DNA from 3 places in the Ensifer sp. 22521 genome. Region 2 is predicted to be linked to each of the others. Evidence: predicted binding sites of a transcription regulator. Region 2 holds the regulator's gene; each other region holds the start of a gene.
The links. Region 2 encodes PhoB, which activates phosphate uptake and scavenging genes when phosphate is short. Its sites were predicted from a motif close to TGTCATNNANCTGTCAT; they were not measured.
Positions count from the first base shown of each region.

Region 1: ACTJKE_RS16210 (UDP-2,3-diacylglucosamine diphosphatase) is a predicted target of PhoB. The motif match lies at 1,278-1,294, and genes of this name have one in related genera.
Region 3: ACTJKE_RS32150 (DUF47 family protein) is a predicted target of PhoB. The motif match lies at 906-922, and genes of this name have one in related genera.

Region 1 is NZ_JBQENM010000009.1:244,956-247,220, forward strand. It holds gene ACTJKE_RS16205 (MFS transporter) at 1-292, opposite strand, end outside; gene ACTJKE_RS16210 (UDP-2,3-diacylglucosamine diphosphatase) at 390-1,226, opposite strand; gene ACTJKE_RS16215 (NADP-dependent malic enzyme) at 1,400-2,265, shown strand, end outside.
Region 2 is NZ_JBQENM010000010.1:135,558-137,822, reverse strand. It holds gene phoU (phosphate signaling complex protein PhoU) at 1-666, shown strand, start outside; gene phoB (phosphate regulon transcriptional regulator PhoB) at 928-1,611, shown strand; gene ACTJKE_RS17240 (GcrA family cell cycle regulator) at 1,680-2,201, opposite strand.
Region 3 is NZ_JBQENM010000034.1:14,664-16,928, forward strand. It holds gene ACTJKE_RS32145 (inorganic phosphate transporter) at 1-238, opposite strand, end outside; gene ACTJKE_RS32150 (DUF47 family protein) at 238-882, opposite strand; gene recF (DNA replication/repair protein RecF) at 1,190-2,265, shown strand, end outside.

The DNA of each region.
Region 1 (2,265 bases), on a different contig from region 2:
CCAGAGCGGTTGCAAGCGACAGGAAGCCGGACCAGATCAGCACGATCGTCCGCTCGCCAAGGCGGTCGGCGATGACGCCGGCGATCGGCGCGGTGATGACGCGCACGAACATCGGCAGCGCCAGCACGACGCCGATCTCGAAGTCGCTCATCGAGAGCGTGCTGAGCCACATCGGAAAATACGGCATCGCGAAGCCGTTGACGATCAACGGCGCGCAGAAGAGCAAGGCGATGCGAAGCGCGAAATGGCGCGGCGGAGGGCCCACGGATGCGGGCGCTGAGGAGGGAATCATCGGCTGACCTGATGGCTGTGCTCAATCTCTAGCACAGCCCTGGCATGCCTCGCCATAACCTAGTTTTCGCGACAGGAGGTGACCTGTCGCTCTCCGGTTACGCAGCGCGCTGTGTCAGCAATTGGGCAAGCAGCTTGTCGGCTTCACCAGAGGCTTCGCCCTCAAGCGCGCCACCGCGCATCTGATGCCAGGTGATGAGTTCCATCGTGCCATCATGGTGCTCGGCGATCGCCGTGCAGCTTTCCACCCAGTCACCGGTATTGATGTAGCGGATATCGCCGATGTCCTCGATGACGGCATGGTGTATGTGGCCGCAGATCACCCCTTGAGCGTCGTGGCGGCGGGCTTCCTCGGCAACCACCTTCTGGAATTCGCCGATGAAGTTGACGGCGTGCTTCACCTGGAGCTTGGCCCAGGAGGAGAACGACCAATAGGGCATGCCGAGGCGGCGGCGAATGGCGGCCAGGCCGATGTTGATGGCGATCGCCGTGTCATAGGCCCAGTCGCCGAGATAGGCGAGTACGCGGGCATTGCGGACCACGACGTCGAATTCGTCGCCGTGCAGCACCAGATAGTTACGGCCGTCGGCACCCTCGTGCATGTAGCGCTGCGCCACCTCGATGCCGCCGAAGTGCACGCCGGGAAAATCGCGCAGGAACTCGTCGTGATTGCCGGGGATGTAGACGATGCGGGTGCCCTTGCGGGCCTTGCGCAAGAGCTTCTGGACGACGTCGTTGCAGTTCTGCGGCCAGTACCAGCTGCGCTTCAGCCTCCAGCCGTCGACGATGTCGCCGACCAGCACGATCGTCTCCGCTTCGTGATGCCGCAGGAAATCGAGCAGGAAGTCCGTCTTGGCGGCCTTCGACCCGAGATGGACGTCGGAGATGAACAACGTCCTGAGCTTTCGTACGGAGTTGTCTTGCTGCGCCGTCATGCCAGCCTCGTCTTTAATTACGCTTCCTGCCCCCGTGAAAACCAGACTCGTGTTTCAGGAAGATGACATGAGCGCCTTGCCGCCGGTCTGGCCGCCGAAATCAGCACGGCAAAACTGTACCTCGCTCCGAATTCATGCCAAAAGGCACGACCACGAATGAGGAATGTGAGAGCATGAACACGGGCGACAAGACGAAATCCCACATCGGTCCGGCCAGCGGCGACATCGACCAGCAGGCCCTTTTCTTCCACCGTTACCCGCGCCCGGGAAAGCTCGAAATCCAGCCCACCAAGCCGCTCGGCAACCAGCGCGATCTGGCACTCGCCTATTCGCCCGGCGTGGCCGCGCCATGCATCGCCATCCGCGACAACCCGGAAACGGCCGCCGACTACACGGCGCGCGCCAACCTGGTCGCGGTCATCTCCAACGGCACGGCCGTGCTCGGTCTCGGCAATATCGGGCCGCTCGCCTCCAAGCCGGTGATGGAAGGCAAGGCCGTCCTTTTCAAGAAGTTCGCCGGCATTGACGTCTTCGACATCGAGATCGACGCTTCGTCCATCGAGCGCATGGTCGACGTGATCTCGGCGCTGGAGCCGACCTTCGGCGGCATCAACCTTGAAGACATCAAGGCACCGGAATGTTTCGAGGTTGAGCGCCAGCTGCGTGAAAAGATGCAGATCCCGGTCTTCCATGACGACCAGCACGGAACCGCGATCATCGTCGCCGCCGCCATCCTCAACGGCCTGGAACTCGCCGGCAAGGATATCGCCAAGGCGAAGATCGTGACGTCGGGTGCCGGTGCGGCAGCACTCGCCTGCCTCAACCTGCTCGTCATCCTCGGCGCCAAGCGCGAGAACATCTGGGTGCACGATCTCGAGGGCCTCGTCTACAAGGGCCGCGAGGTGCTGATGGACGAGTGGAAGTCCATCTACGCCCAGGAGAGCGACAACCGCGTGCTCGCCGACAGCATCGGCGGCGCAGACGTCTTCCTCGGCCTTTCCGCTGCCGGCGTCCTGAAGCCGGAGCTGCTGGTTCAGAT
Region 2 (2,265 bases):
CTGACGCGCCGCATCTCGGAAATGGGCGGTCTCGCCGAGCAGATGGTCGCCGAATCCGTCCGCGCCCTGGTCAATTCCGACCTGGCGCTGGCGCAAAAGGTAATCTCGGACGACACCGTTCTCGATGATGCCGAGCGCCAGATCGGCGAGAAGGCGATTGTCACGATCGCCAAGCGCCAGCCGGTCGCCGCCGACCTTCGCGAGATCATGGGGTCGATCCGCATCGCCTCCGACCTGGAGCGTGTCGGCGACCTCGGCAAGAACACTGCCAAGCGCGTGATCGCGGTTGCCGGTTCGGGCATCCCGCGCAAGCTCGCCCGCGGTCTCGAGCATCTCGCCGAACTCGCTCTGGTGCAGCTCAAGGAAGTGCTCGACGTCTATGCGTCGCGTTCGCCGGAAAAGGCCAACAGCATTCGCGAACGCGACGAGGAGATCGATGCGATCTACACCTCGCTGTTCCGCGAGTTGCTCACCTACATGATGGAAGATCCGCGCAATATCACGCCCTGCACGCATCTTCTGTTCTGCGCCAAGAACATCGAGCGTATCGGCGACCACGCGACCAACATCGCCGAGACGATCTATTACATGGCGACGGGTGCCCAGCCGGAAGGTGAGCGCCCGAAGGATGACAACACGTCGACGTTGGGCTCGGTCAACGACTAGAAGGTTGGAGCGGGATGCGGGGGGGACAACCGCATACACTTTTCCTCATCCCGCTCTGGCGTTAAACGCGCCGTTCGCAATGCGTGCCCCATGAATATCATCCGGTCGCGGCTTCGGTCGCGGCCCCGAATTCCTGCATCTGAAGCATGCGGCTTTTCGCACCGCCTTTGAAATTGGCGGGGGTGCTCCAGATTTAGAGTGTCTGAGTGCCGGCCGGTCCGCTGGACCCGCACGGCGCTCGCGGTAAGGAGACGTTACCTGATGTTGCCAAAAATCGCCGTGGTCGAAGACGAAGAGGCGCTGAGCGTCCTGCTGCGTTACAATCTGGAAGCTGAAGGCTTCGACGTCGATACGATCCTCAGGGGTGACGAGGCGGAGATCCGGCTACAGGAACGCCTGCCCGACCTTCTGATCCTCGACTGGATGTTGCCGGGCGTCTCCGGCATCGAGCTTTGCCGTAGGCTGCGCCAGCGCCCGGAGACGGAGCGGTTGCCGATCATCATGCTGACGGCGCGCGGCGAGGAAAGCGAGCGCGTTCGCGGTCTGGCGACCGGTGCCGACGACTATGTGGTCAAGCCCTTCTCCACGCCGGAGCTGATGGCCCGCGTCAAGGCGATGCTCCGCCGGGCGAAGCCCGAAGTTCTCTCGACGCTGCTGCGCTGCGGCGACATCGAGCTCGACCGGGAAACCCATCGCGTCCATCGCCGCAGCCGCGAAGTTCGCCTGGGGCCGACAGAGTTCCGCCTGCTGGAGTTCCTGATGTCCTCTCCGGGCCGTGTCTTCTCGCGCTCGCAGTTGCTGGACGGCGTCTGGGGCCACGACATCTATGTCGACGAGCGGACCGTCGACGTGCATGTCGGCCGCCTGCGCAAGGCGCTGAACTTCTCGACCATGCCTGATGTCATCCGCACCGTGCGCGGCGCCGGCTACTCGCTCGAAAGCTGAGAAGGGCAAACAAAAGTCAATAAAAAAGGGGCCGATCGGCCCCTTTCGTTTTGGTCCTGTGCGGATCCTTAGCGCATCCGACGGCGCTCGGCGGACGGCTGGTAGGCAAGCCGCGCATGGAAGCTGCAATAGGGCGAAGCTTCCGGGGAATCGTTGCCGCAGAAATGGAACTCTTCCTTCAGCGGGTCGCCGATCGGCCACTTGCAGGTGCGTTCGGTGAGCTGGGTCAGCTCGAGGCGGCGCGACATTGGCACGACCACGTCGGTCTGGATGCTGAAATCCTGCTCGGCAACGAGATCGACTTCGATCTCCTCCTTGAGAACGGTGGCGCCGGACGGACGGGCAACGGTGCGGGTCGAAACGCGCGAGGCGTAGTTCGGAGCGCGCGGCGCCGAGGTCGGCCGCTTCGGGCGGGTCGCCGCAGTGGTGCTGCCGCCGGCTTTGGCGCGGCCTGGAAGGCTCAGGCGATGAACCTTGCCGATGACAGCGTTACGGCTGACGCCGCCGAGCTGTGCCGCGATCTGGCTTGCGCTCAGGCCCTCGGACCAAAGCTTCTTCAGTTTCTCCACCCGCTCGTCAGTCCAGTTCATTTCTGCACTCTCCGTTCTCAGCGTTGGGGATGGCAGAATCCCTCACCGCACCCCGGTTGAATCC
Region 3 (2,265 bases), on a different contig from region 2:
CGATGCCGGGATCGATGATGCCCTTGCCGAGCGTCTCGGCCACATGCAGGCCAAAGAACAGGAAGGCGATGAAGTTGAAAAAGGCTGCCCAGATGACCGCGTATTGCGGTCTCAGCACCCGCGTCGAGACGATTGTCGCGATCGAGTTGGCAGCGTCGTGCAAACCGTTCAGGAAGTCGAAGAACAGCGCGATGCCGATCAGCCCGACGAGCAACGGAAAGGCGAGCGTCGCATCCATCAGACGTTCTCGATCACGATGCCGCTGATTTCATTGGCGACGTCCTCGAAGCGATCGATCACCTTTTCGAGCTCGCCATAGATCTCACTGCCGATGATATAAGCCATCGGGTTGCTGGCGCCGTGACGGCGGAAGAGATCCTTGAGGCCGAGGTCGTGCAATTCGTCGGCACGCCCCTCGATGCGGGTAACTTCCTCGGCGATGGCGATAAGGCGATTGTGATTGGCGCCGATACGGTCGAGCAACGGAATGGCCTCGCCGATCAGATGCGCGGCCTGGACGATGATCGTCGCCATCTCGCGCATGCCCGGATCGAATGTCTTCTGCTCGTAGAGCCGGATCGTCTTGACTGTCTTGTGCATCATGTCGATGGCATCGTCCATCGACTGGATCAGGTCCTTGATGTCGCCGCGGTCGAAGGGCGTGATGAAGGACCGGCGCACCGCCAGGAGCACCTCGCCAGTAATATGATCCGCTTCATCCTCAAGCGCGACGATCCGGTCGCACTGTTTCTCCATGTCGTCGCCACCGGCAAGCAGCCTGTCGAGCGCTTCGGCGGCACCGACAACGGTGAGCGCGTGTTTTGCGAAAAGGTCGAAGAAGCGGTCTTCGCGGGGAAGCAGTTTGCGGAACCAAGCCAGCATTACAAATATATCCATCCGTGGATTGTCATGAAACTGTCATATTTGACCGAGGCGCTCAAGAAAAGCACCTGATTCAAGGGGTTTGTCGCCTATCCCCTGCCGATATCGACCTATCCCAGGCGATATCGACGCGCTGGCCATTTCGCCTTGCCTTGGCCAACGCTTTCGTCCTACTGCATGTCTCCTTAAATCGACCTCGATTTAAGGACGAAGACATGCAGCAATTCAAAGTGCTACAGCGACCTTTGCGCGTCTCATAAGACGCGCGGCGCTGTAGCTGGCGCCCAACGTCGAATCCGGTTTGCCCATGCCCCACAAGGTCTTTCTCAACCGCTTGAAGCTCACGGAGTTCCGCAATTATGCGGCTCTCTCGCTGGAGCTCGACCAGCGCCATGTGGTGCTGACGGGAGAGAACGGCGCCGGCAAGACCAATTTGATGGAAGCGGTTTCCTTCCTCTCACCAGGACGGGGCTTGAGGCGCGCGGCCTATGCCGACGTCACCCGTGTCGGCGCGAGCGACGGGTTTTCCGTCTTTGCGGAGGTCGAGGGCATGGAGGGGCCGGTCGAAATCGGCACCGGCACCGCCGGGGTAACCGAGGGCCAATCCCGGCGGCTGCGGCTCAACGGAACGCCGGCATCAACCGTCGACGAACTGACGGATCACCTGCGCGTTCTCTGGCTGACGCCATCGATGGACGGGCTCTTCACCGGGCCTTCGGCCGACCGGCGGCGGTTCCTCGATCGGCTGGTGCTTTCGCTCGATCCGGAGCATGGCCGACGCGCCAGCGAATTCGATCGGGCGATGCGCAGCCGCAACCGGCTGCTCGGCGAGTTTCGCCCGGATCCGTCCTGGCTGACGGCGATTGAGCGAGAGATGGCCGGTCTCGGCGTCTCCATGGCGCTGGCAAGGCAGGAAATGCTCGGCCTCTTGACCGCGCTCGTCGAGCGGAATGTCGATGACAGCGTTTTTCCGTCCGCCCGCCTGGCGCTGTCCGGCTTTCTCGACGACGAGGGTCATCGCCCGGCCTATGATCTCGAAGAGCAATATCTGACAATGCTGCGCGACGGACGGCCGCGCGACGCAGGGGCGGGCCGGACGCTCGATGGACCGCACCGAAGCGACCTGCTGGTGCGTCATCGGGACAAGGACATGGAAGCCGCACGCTGCTCGACCGGCGAGCAGAAGGCGCTGCTCGTCGGACTGGTGCTGGCGCATGCGCGCCTCGTCGGCGACATGACTGGCCACGCGCCGATCCTGTTGCTTGACGAGATCGCCGCGCATCTCGACGTCAACCGGCGTGCGGCGCTGTTCGACCTCGTCGATGGTCTTGGCGGCCAGGCCTTCATGACCGGTACCGACCAGGCCATGTTCGAGGCGCTTGG